One region of the Pseudomonas onubensis genome, then DNA from elsewhere that is predicted to be linked to it. Evidence: predicted binding sites of a transcription regulator. Region 1 holds the regulator's gene; the other holds the start of a gene.
The links. The regulator FliA, encoded in region 1, starts transcription of late flagellar genes. The targets are predictions, from matches to a motif close to CTAAAGTTTNNNNNNNNNNNGCCGNTAA.

Region 1 (5,613 bases):
GGCTGCGGTGCGTGTCGGCTTGTCCCGCGCCATCGTGCAAAGCATTGTAGGCATTGAGTCTGAGCTGCCTGTGATCACCTTGGAACCAAGGTTGGAACAAATATTGCTCAATAGTATTCAGAAGGCAGGGCTTGGCCAGGAAGAGGGCGTTCTGCTGGAGCCAAGCATGGCTGAGAAACTGCAGCGTTCGTTGATCGAAGCCGCACAGCGTCAGGAAATGGCGGGCCACCCGGTGATTCTGCTGGTGGCGGGCCCGGTTCGAGCGATGTTGTCGCGGTTTGGGCGCCTGGCAGTACCGAATTTGCACGTTTTGGCTTATCAGGAAATTCCTGACAACAAGCAAGTGACTATCGTCGCGACAGTAGGGCCCAACGGCTGAGGTAGTGGGTTATGCAAGTTAAGCGTTTTTTCGCCGCCGATATGCGTCAGGCCATGAAACTGGTACGTGATGAGCTGGGCGCCGATGCCGCGATTATTGGAAACCGTCGCATTGCCGGCGGTGTCGAGCTGACGGCTGCCCTGGATTACACCCCCTCGGCGCTGGCGCCGCGTGTGCCGAACATGGAACTCGAAGACGAGCTGCGCAAGACCGCCTCGCGCATTGTTTCGGCCCAGGCTGAATTGAGCATGCGTGGCGACAGCGATGCCAGCACCAATCGCCAACTGTTCGCCGGCCTGCCTTTGACCGCCGCCGAGCCGTTGGTAGAACCGACCTTCAAAGAACCACCACGTCCAGCAGCGCCAGCCCCGGCCGCCGCGGTCGACCAGCGCGCGCTCGACTCGATGCGTTTTGAACTCAATGGCCTGCGTGAGCTGCTCGAAGTGCAGCTGGGCTCGTTGGCGTGGACGCAGCTGCAAGGCAGCAAGCCGCAGCAGGCCAACCTGTGGCGTCGCCTGCAACGCATCGGCCTGTCCGGCCCGCTGTCGCGCGATTTGCTTGCACTGACGGCCGAAGTCGAAGAACCACGCCAGGCCTGGCGCATGTTGCTGGCGCACCTGGCGCGCATGATCGCCACGCCGGAAATCGAACCGCTGGAAGAGGGCGGTGTGATTGCCATGGTCGGCCCCGCCGGCATGGGCAAGACCACCACCCTGGCCAAGCTGGCCGCCCGTTATGTGCTCAAGTACGGCGCGCAGAACATCGCGCTGGTGAGCATGGACAGCTATCGCATCGGCGCCCAGGAGCAGCTCAAGACCCTGGGCCGCATCCTCAATGTGACCGTGACCCACGTCGACCCGGGCCAGTCCCTGGCCAATGCGCTCGACCCACTGCTGCGCAAGCGCGTGGTGTTGATTGACACGGCCGGCCTGCAAGCCAGCGATCCGGCACTGCGCATGCAGCTTGAAAGCCTGGCCGGGCGTGGCATCAAGTCAAAAAATTACCTGGTGCTTGCAACCACCAGCCAGAAACAGGTTCTTACCGCTGCCTACCACAGCTACAAGCGCTGCGGCCTGGCCGGTTGCATCCTCACCAAGCTCGACGAAACCGCGAGCCTGGGCGAGGTGTTGAGCCTGGCGATCAGTCATGAGTTACCGGTTGCCTACCTGACCGACGGGCCGCGGATCCCGGATGATTTACATCTGCCGCGCCGTCATCAGTTGGTCAGCCGTGCTGTCAGCGTGCAAATGCAAGAAGAGCCTAGCGAGGAAGCGATGGCCGATATGTTCGCCGACCTTTACCACAACCCGGCTAAGCGGGTGGGGTGAGGCAGGATGAACACCGTGAAATGTATCTACATCGATGGTCTGCAAGCGATTCACGCGGCCAAGCCATGTAGCCTGCGTCTAAGCAAGACAAGGTAAAGAAATAAAATGGGCAGCATGCATCCCGTACAGGTGATCGCGGTGACCGGCGGCAAAGGTGGCGTCGGGAAAACTAACGTGTCAGTGAATTTGTCCCTGGCCCTGGCAGAGCTTGGCCGTCGCGTCATGCTGCTGGATGCTGACCTGGGCCTGGCGAACGTGGACGTTCTGCTGGGGCTGACACCCAAACACACCCTGGCCGATGTGATCGAAGGCCGTTGTGAGCTGCGCGATGTGCTGCTGCAAGGCCCCGGTGGCATTCGCATCGTGCCGGCCGCCTCGGGCACCCAGAGCATGGTGCACCTGAGCCCGGCGCAGCATGCCGGCCTGATCCAGGCGTTCAGCGACATCGGCGACAACCTCGACGTGCTGGTGATCGACACCGCCGCCGGGATCGGCGAGTCGGTGGTCAGCTTCGTGCGCGCCGCCCAGGAAGTGCTGCTGGTGGTGTGCGACGAACCCACCTCGATCACCGACGCCTACGCCCTGATCAAACTGCTTAACCGTGACTACGGCATGAACCGCTTCCGCGTGCTGGCCAACATGGCCCAAAGCCCGCAGGAAGGGCGGAATCTGTTCGCCAAGTTGACCAAGGTCACGGATCGCTTCCTCGATGTCGCCTTACAATACGTGGGCGCAGTTCCCTATGACGAGTGTGTGCGCAAGGCTGTGCAAAAGCAGCGTGCAGTCTACGAAGCGTTCCCTCGTTCGAAGTGCGCATTGGCGTTCAAGGCTATTGCCCAGAAGGTCGATACTTGGCCGTTGCCTGCCAACCCGCGGGGGCATCTGGAGTTTTTCGTCGAGCGATTGGTGCATCAGACGAGCGCGGGACCTGTGCTATGACATCCAGCGGCTACAACCTTTACAAAAAGTCGGCACGTGACAGCCAGGGCGAACTGATCGAGCGCTATGCGCCCTTGGTCAAGCGCATTGCCTATCACTTGCTGGCACGCCTGCCTGCCAGTGTGCAGGTTGAGGACTTGATCCAGGCCGGCATGATCGGCCTGCTCGAAGTGTCGACCAAATACGACGCGAGCAAGGGCGCGAGTTTCGAGACGTATGCGGGTATTCGCATACGTGGTGCGATGCTCGATGAAGTGCGTAAAGGTGATTGGGCGCCGCGTTCGGTACACCGCAATACGCGCATGGTCAGTGACGCAATTCGTGCAATTGAAGCAAAAACCGGTCGTGACGCTAAAGATCACGAAGTTGCGGCCGAACTCCAATTGAGTCTCGACGATTACTACGGGATTTTGAACGATACCTTGGGCAGCCGCCTGTTCAGTTTCGACGACCTTTTGCAGGACGGCGAACACGAAGGGCTGCACGAGGACGGCGCGAGTGCACATCTGGAACCGTCACGCGACCTGGAAGACGAACGTTTCCAGGGCGCGTTGGCGGAAGCGATTGCCAATTTGCCGGAGCGTGAGCGACTGGTGTTGGCGCTGTACTACGACGAAGAGCTGAACCTCAAGGAAATCGGTGAGGTCCTGGGGGTCAGCGAATCGCGTGTCAGCCAGCTGCATAGCCAGTGCGCCGCCCGCTTGCGGGGGCGATTGGGAGAGTGGCGCGCGCGCTGACAGGCAGTGTGGGGACACTGCAGACGCTACCGCAAAGGCTGCATGCTTTTGCGGGTTCGTGCCGTGGTGCCCTGGGCAGTCCTTTTTGTGTAACGCCTGTTGATTGAAATGGCGCGTCCAGGTGCTGGGCGCGTTTAAGACTGCTTGGAGGTCGAATTGGACAAGAACATGAAAATCCTCATCGTTGATGACTTCTCAACGATGCGGCGGATCATAAAAAACCTGTTGCGTGACCTTGGGTTCACCAACACGGTCGAGGCGGATGACGGCCTGACGGCGATTCCGATCCTCAACAGCGGGAGCATCGACTTTCTGGTAACCGACTGGAACATGCCGGGCATGACCGGTATCGACTTGCTGCGTCACGTGCGCGCCGATGAAAAACTGCGCAGCTTGCCTGTGTTGATGGTGACCGCCGAAGCCAAGCGTGAACAGATCATCGAAGCCGCCCAAGCCGGGGTTAACGGTTACGTGGTCAAGCCATTCACGGCGTTGGCCTTGAAAGAGAAGATCGAAAAGATCTTTGAACGCATCCACGGCTGATGTCACCACGGGGGAGCTATGGAGCATAACGAAACGTCACAGGGAGACTTTGAGTCGACCCTGAAAAAGCATGCTCACCAGTTGGTCGAAAGCCTTGAAAAAGGCCAGTTCGGCGACGCGGTGCAGTTGATCCATGAGCTTAACCAGACCCGTGACCGCGGCCTGTATCAGGAAGTGGGCAAGCTCACACGCGAGCTGCACAGTGCAATCGTCAATTTCCAGATTGACCCGCACATGCCCCAGGCCGAAGAAATTTCGCAGATCACTGATGCCACCGAACGCCTGTCCTATGTGGTCAGGCTGACTGAGGCGGCGGCCAACCGCACCATGGACCTGGTGGAAAACGCCACGCCGTTGGTTAATGGCATGGTCACCGAAGCTCAGGCGCTCAGCGTTGACTGGGGCCGCTTCATGCGCCGCGAAGTGGGGGCTGAGGAGTTTCGTGAATTGGCGCGTCGGGTCGACGCTTTTCTGTCGCGCAGCGAACAGGAAAACCGCACGGTGGCCAGCAACCTCAATGACATTCTGCTGGCCCAGGATTACCAGGACCTCACCGGTCAAGTGATCAAGCGCGTGACCCAACTGGTCACCGAAGTGGAAAGCAACTTGCTCAAATTGGTGCTCATGGCCGGCCAGGTCGACCGTTTTGCCGGCATCGAACATGACCGCGCAGCGATCCTCTCGGAAAAAGATCCACAAAAACATCTCGCCAAGGGTGAAGGTCCGCAGATTCATGCCGATAAACGTGAAGACGTCGTATCCGGTCAAGATGACGTAGACGATTTGCTGTCCAGTTTAGGCTTCTAAGGAGCACCCACATGAGCTTCGGCGCCGATGAAGAAATCCTTCAGGATTTCCTTGTAGAGGCCGGCGAAATTTTAGAGCAACTGTCCGAACAACTGGTCGAGCTGGAAAGCCGACCGGATGATGCGAACCTGCTCAATGCAATTTTTCGCGGTTTTCACACTGTAAAAGGGGGCGCCGGCTTCCTCCAGCTCCATGAGCTGGTGGAGTGCTGTCACATCGCCGAGAACGTGTTCGACATCCTGCGCAAGGGTGAGCGCCACGTCGACTCGGAACTGATGGACGTGATTCTCGAGGCATTGGATGCGGTCAACGGCATGTTCAGTGAGGTGCGCGAACGTGCGCCGATCACGGCTGCCACGCCGGAACTGCTGGCTGCGCTGGCACGTCTGGCCGAACCTGCTGATACCGCAGTTGCGCCGGTAGCCGCGCCTGAGCCGGTGGTTGAAGCCGAGCCGGATGTGACCGACAGCGAGTTCGAACAGCTGCTCAACTCCCTCAGCGCGGTGAAGGCCGAAGCTGAAGCACCGAAAGCGGCGACTGCGCCTGCCGTGCCGACCAGCGAAGACATTACCGACGCAGAATTTGAATCCCTGCTCGACCAGTTGCACGGTAAAGGCCAGTTTGCGCCGGACGCCGTGGCAGCTGCCGCTGAACCGGCAGCGCCTGCTGCGTCTGCCACCTCTACAAGCACCGACATTACCGACGACGAATTCGAAGCGCTGCTCGACCAACTGCATGGCAAGGGCACGTTTGCCGCCGAAGCCTTGCCGGAAGTCGCCGCCATCGCGGCCGCACCGGCTGCCAGCGCCGCGCCTGCCAGCGTTGAGCCTGGCGCTGACGGCCTGATCTCCGATCACGAATTCGAAGCGCTGCTGGACGA
Region 2 (5,089 bases), on a different contig from region 1:
TTTTTTCACGTTTTATGCCTACGTTCACTAAGGTTGTGGAAAGGTACGTCTTAGCGGGGGAGTCATAGGTGGTCGGAATAAAGCCAATATAGGAAGCTTGCGTTTTCAGCCCTTCGTTTATTCGCTCCAGTGCCGCGTCCGTAATATTGTTTAAATAAATGCAAAAGATATCGGTGCTGTGCCCGTACTCAAAATATCGCGCTACTTTTGTTTGGTGTTCAATGATTTCATACACGTAGTCTTGTTGTTTGTTGCTGGCGATTAAATCTCCCGCGAGGATGCTTTGGGTACTTTTGGGTTCCAGTAGAGGAAGCAGGTAGGACATGATCGCTTGACCATAGCTGCTGGATTGGATTACCCGCGTATCAAACAGAAAGGCTGCTTCATTGTTTTCAATGGACGGGACGAGGGCGGTTTTAAGTTGTTGATAATTGACGCCGCTGTTTGCGAGGGCTTTTAAGGTGCTTTGGAACATAGCCTGTATTTGGTGCGTCATTAACTGCTGAGAAATTCCAAAGTGCTCTGTGATCACCTCAAGAAAAACGTTACCCCTGGCGTCTAGTGTGTAAATTGTGTCCATATTTCAAACCTTCCATGTCTTGTAAACGTTAAAGGGGGCGAACAGCCAGTACTCGACACGCCCCCGACACTCACTGATGAAACCTGCGCCCCAACGCATCCAGCCTGACCGCAATCGGCGGCAACTGCTCACTGCTGCGCGCCAGGATTTCCACATCATCGGCGGTGTTTTGTGCAATGTTCTGCACTGACTGCAGGCGCCCGACAATCTCCAGGTTGGCAGAGGTCTGTTCGCGGGTGGTAATCACGATTCGCCCGTTCAGCGCGTCGATATGCGCGATGTCGGCGCCCACGGCCTGCAACATGTCCACCGCCAGTTGGCTGTCCTCTACGCAACGCGCTACACCTGCCTGGCTGTCGTGCATGGCCTCGACGGCCTGGCGGCTGCCGTGTTGCAGGCCTTCGATGATCTGTTTGATTTCCTGTGTGGAGACGGCGGTGCGCTGGGCCAGGCTGCGGACCTCATCGGCGACCACCGCAAAACCTCGGCCTTGCTCGCCGGCGCGGGCGGCTTCGATGGCGGCGTTGAGCGCCAGCAGGTTGGTCTGGTTGGCGATGCTGCTGATCACTTCGAGTACCGAGCCGATCTGTTCGGCTTGCGTGGCCAGGCCTTGCACCGTCTCATTGGTGCCGTTGATACGTGAGGCCAATTGGGTGATTTCCTGCTGGGCGCGACCGACACTGTCCTGGCCTCGTGCAATCTGTTGGCTGGCCTTGCCCGCATGTTCAACGGCCTGTTCGACGTGCAGGGTAATGTGGCCGGTGGCGTCTTCCATGCGCTGCATTGAGTCGGTCATCTGGTTGATTTCGACCAGTTGATGGCGCGCACCTTTTTCCAATGTGCCACTGGCGCTGGCCAACGCCTGGCCGAGTTGGCCGAGACCATGGGAGTCGCGGGTCACGCCATCGATCAGGTGGGTGATCTGCTGCAGGAAGTGGTCGAAACGCTTGGCCAGGGACACATGCGCCTTGCCTTCACCCCGGGCGGTTTCTACCGTGAGCTGGGACGTCACGGCGAGCATTTTTTCCAGCATCTCCTGGCTTTCGACCGCCTCGGCCTGGCTATGAATGGCGAGGTAGAGCAGGGCGACCGTCTCCATCACTACGTAAAAGGCGTGTACGAACACCATGTTCCAGCCGCCATGATGGTCCATCACAAATACCGGGAAACCTTGATGCTGCAACGCGTGAAACACCACGTGGTGGACGGCGATGGTCACCGCCGCGACGAGGATCGGCAGCCAGTCGCGATAAAACGTCAGCACCGCCAGCAGCGCGAAGATACCGAAGTGCGCTTCGATCAAGCCCTGCGCCTGGTTGATATGCAGCGCGGCCATGACCATCAGGCCGGCGCCGAGCAAACAGCGCATTAATCGGGTGCCACCGAGGGCGCGATAGAGCAGCGTAAGCACCACACTGGCGCCACCACCGACGATCACGGCTTGCAGCCAAGTGTCGTGCCAGAAGGCCAGACCCAGGGAGAATAGAAACATCAGCCAGATCAACGCCAGCATGATGCGGTCGGCTTTGCGGTAGTGCTCCAGGAAGCGGGCGCGTGCGGGCATTCACTCTTACTCCATGTGGTCGAGCCAGGAACAAAGCATGCGGCGTGCCACGATGGGCCGCCGGTAAAAAGCAAAGCAGGTATCAGGTTTTTTGCCGGATCAGCTGTAACAAATCGTTATCGGCAGTGGACAGTAAGACTTAAGAACGGCCGCCCGAGCGGGCGACCGAAAATACAAACAGGATCAGAAGCTATATTTGGCGGTCACCATCATGTTGCGCGGTGCGCCGTAGGAGTCGCCGCCATAGCTCACGGAGTTGGAGATGGACTGGTAATACGTGCGATCAAAGATGTTGTTGGCATTGAGCTGCAGGTCCAGATGCTGGTTGACTTGGTAACCAGCCATCAGGTCGGTCACGGCATAGGCGCCTTGCTTGAGGCGGTAGGTACTGCCGTCCGCGACTTTAAAGTCGTTGTACAAACGGCTTTGCCAGTAGACGTTGCCGCCTATGCGGAGTTTTTCCAGAGCGCCCTGGAAGTGGTAGTTGGTGGTCAGTTTGAACAAGTGTTCCGGGATGTCGGTGTCGAACTGTTTGTTAACATTTTGCGGGTTGGCGTCATCCTTGATGGTGTGGGTGCGCGCATAGGTGTAGCCGCCGCCAACCTGCCAATTGGGGGTCAATGCGCCCTGCAGTTCCATGTCGATACCCTGGCTGCGAATCTCGCCTGAGGCTACCGCGCAGGATGCCTGCGGGCAGTTCGGCACCACCACCGCCACGGCACGGTTTTCCTGGTCTACACGAAACAGCGCGACGCTAGCATTCAATGCGCCGCCCAGGTATTCGCCCTTGATACCGACCTCATAATTCTTGCCGACAATCGGTTTGAGCGGCGTGCCGGTGCTGTCCTTGTCACTCTGCGGGGTAAAGATGTCGCTGTAGCTGACATACACCGAGTGGTGGTCGTCCAGGTCGTAGATAAGACCGGCGTAGCGGGTGAGGTTGCGCGTTACATGGTAATCGCCATCGTTGCTGCCATGGGCATCGTAGTCATACCAGTCCAGACGGGCGCCGAGGATCAGCTTCAACGGGTCGGCCAGGCTCAGGCGTGTGGTGAGGTAGACACCGTCCTGGGTGGTGACGTCGCGGTCGTTGGTGGTGTGGACGAAGTCCGGTTTGCCCGCCGTCAGTGGCCAGTTCAAGTTGTACGGGCTGTAGTTGTGGGTGGTCATGTCATAGATGCGGCGGCTGGCGCCGACCACCAATTCATGGGTACGCCCGAAGGCCTGAAAGGGGCCGCTGGCGAAGGCGTCGACGCCGGCCTGGTCTTCATCGTAAGAGGCCTGGTAGACCGTGCGCGCCAGGGTGTTGTTGACCCAGCGCGACTGGTAGGAGCCCGAAAAGAGCGCGTCCTGCTCAGCGTAGTTGGCGTTGATCTGCAGTTTCCAGTCGTGGGCCAGGCGCTGACGCAGCTCGGCAAACACCGTGTTGATCTCCTGATCCTTGTTCTCCCAGGTGGTCCCTGGGTTGTAGGAGCGCGGCAGGTTCAAGTGATGGCCGTCCTGGCCAACCATCGAAGAACCCCAGAAGTAGTTGGTCTTGTCCTTCTGGTTCGAGAAACCCAGGGTCAAAGTGGTGTCTTCGCTGAGGTCTGCCTCGGTGACGGCATAGAACAGGCCGTGGTCTTCCTTGGCTTTGTCGATAAAACCATTGGCGTCTCGGTAAGAGGTCACAACCCGGCCGCGCCAAGTGCCGCTGTCATTGAGTGGGCTGGAGGCGTCCAGCTCGCCACGGTAGTCGTCCCAGCTGCCGGCGGCGCCGGTGAGGGTGACTTTCTGCTCATCCAGTGGCCGCTTGCGTATCAGGTTGATGGCCGCCGAAGGGTTGCCGGCGCCGGTCACCAGGCCGGTGGCCCCGCGCACGATCTCGACGCGGTCGAACATTGCCAGGTTCGGCTGGGCGCCGACTGAAACGCCGTTATAGCCGGTGGGGATGCCGTCATACATCAGGTTGTCGATGTCGAAACCACGTGAGGTATAGGATTCTCGGCCAGGGCCACTGGAGAAATTCAGGAACAAACCTGGCGTGGCTTTTACCACGTCGTTGATGCTGGTCATCGCCTGGTCGTCCATCCGCTGACGGGTAATGACCGTGACCGCTTGCGGGGTTTCACGCAGGGTAAGCGGCAGTTTGGTCGCGGTTGCCATCGAGCCGGTGGTGTAGGACTGGCTGCCTTCGGTTGTCGCACCGAGGACTTGCTCGGTGTTGATCTGCGTCGCACCTAACTCAACCACCTCTGGCGGTTGTTGCGCGTCGGCGGCGAAGGCCGCGGGTGAGGTGGCAAGATAAACCGCCAACGCCATCAAACTGGGTGTAAATGCTTTGCCAACATGAAGTTGCACAGACATGAAACGGAGTCTCCCCTGAACGCCGTCCCTAGCGAATAATAAATCTGTTGATAATTATTCGCATTAGTGTGGCAGATCAAGCCCAAGCAAAAAAGCCTTTGGGGAGACATAGTTAACAAAAATTTCACATTTTCCAGGGTGGCATATGGCTAGAGCCCGTCACAGCTGGTCGGCGTCTATCACGGCCTTGGCAAACGCCGCCGGCGCTTCTTGCGGCAGGTTATGGCCGATGCCGCCGCTCACCAGACGGAACTGGTACTTGCCGGTAAAGCGTTTGGCGTAGTCCTCAGGTGCCGGATGCGGCGCGCCATTGGCGTCGCCTTCAAGGGTGATAGTCGGCACGCCAATGCTCGGCGCCTGCGCGAGTGTTTGCTCCAGGGCGGCGTATTGCGCTTCGCCCTGCACCAGACCGAGGCGCCAGCGGTAGTTGAATACGGTGATGGCCACGTGATCGGGGTTGTCCAGGCCTTTGGCACTGCGTTCGAAGGTGGCGTCGTCAAAGGCCCACTTCGGTGAGGCGGTCTGCCAGATCAGCTTGGCAAAGTCGTGGGTGTTTTTCTGGTAACCGGCGGCGCCGCGTTCGGTGGCGAAGTAGAACT

Region 2: a site for FliA is predicted at 2,261-2,288, ahead of ACTD9P_RS13610 (methyl-accepting chemotaxis protein). Genes of this name have one in related genera too.

What each region holds. Positions count from the first base shown of each region.
Region 1 covers NZ_CBFHAZ010000130.1:1,958-7,570, forward strand. The annotation lists gene flhA (flagellar biosynthesis protein FlhA) at 1-379, shown strand, start outside; gene flhF (flagellar biosynthesis GTPase FlhF) at 391-1,707, shown strand; gene fleN (flagellar synthesis regulator FleN) at 1,813-2,646, shown strand; gene fliA (RNA polymerase sigma factor FliA) at 2,643-3,383, shown strand; gene ACTD9P_RS26825 (chemotaxis response regulator CheY) at 3,552-3,926, shown strand; gene ACTD9P_RS26830 (protein phosphatase CheZ) at 3,945-4,733, shown strand; gene ACTD9P_RS26835 (chemotaxis protein CheA) at 4,745-5,613, shown strand, end outside.
Region 2 covers NZ_CBFHAZ010000033.1:45,245-50,333, reverse strand. The annotation lists gene ACTD9P_RS13615 (hypothetical protein) at 1-580, opposite strand, end outside; gene ACTD9P_RS13610 (methyl-accepting chemotaxis protein) at 651-2,144, opposite strand; gene ACTD9P_RS13605 (TonB-dependent siderophore receptor) at 2,328-4,490, opposite strand; gene ACTD9P_RS13600 (alpha/beta fold hydrolase) at 4,650-5,089, opposite strand, start outside.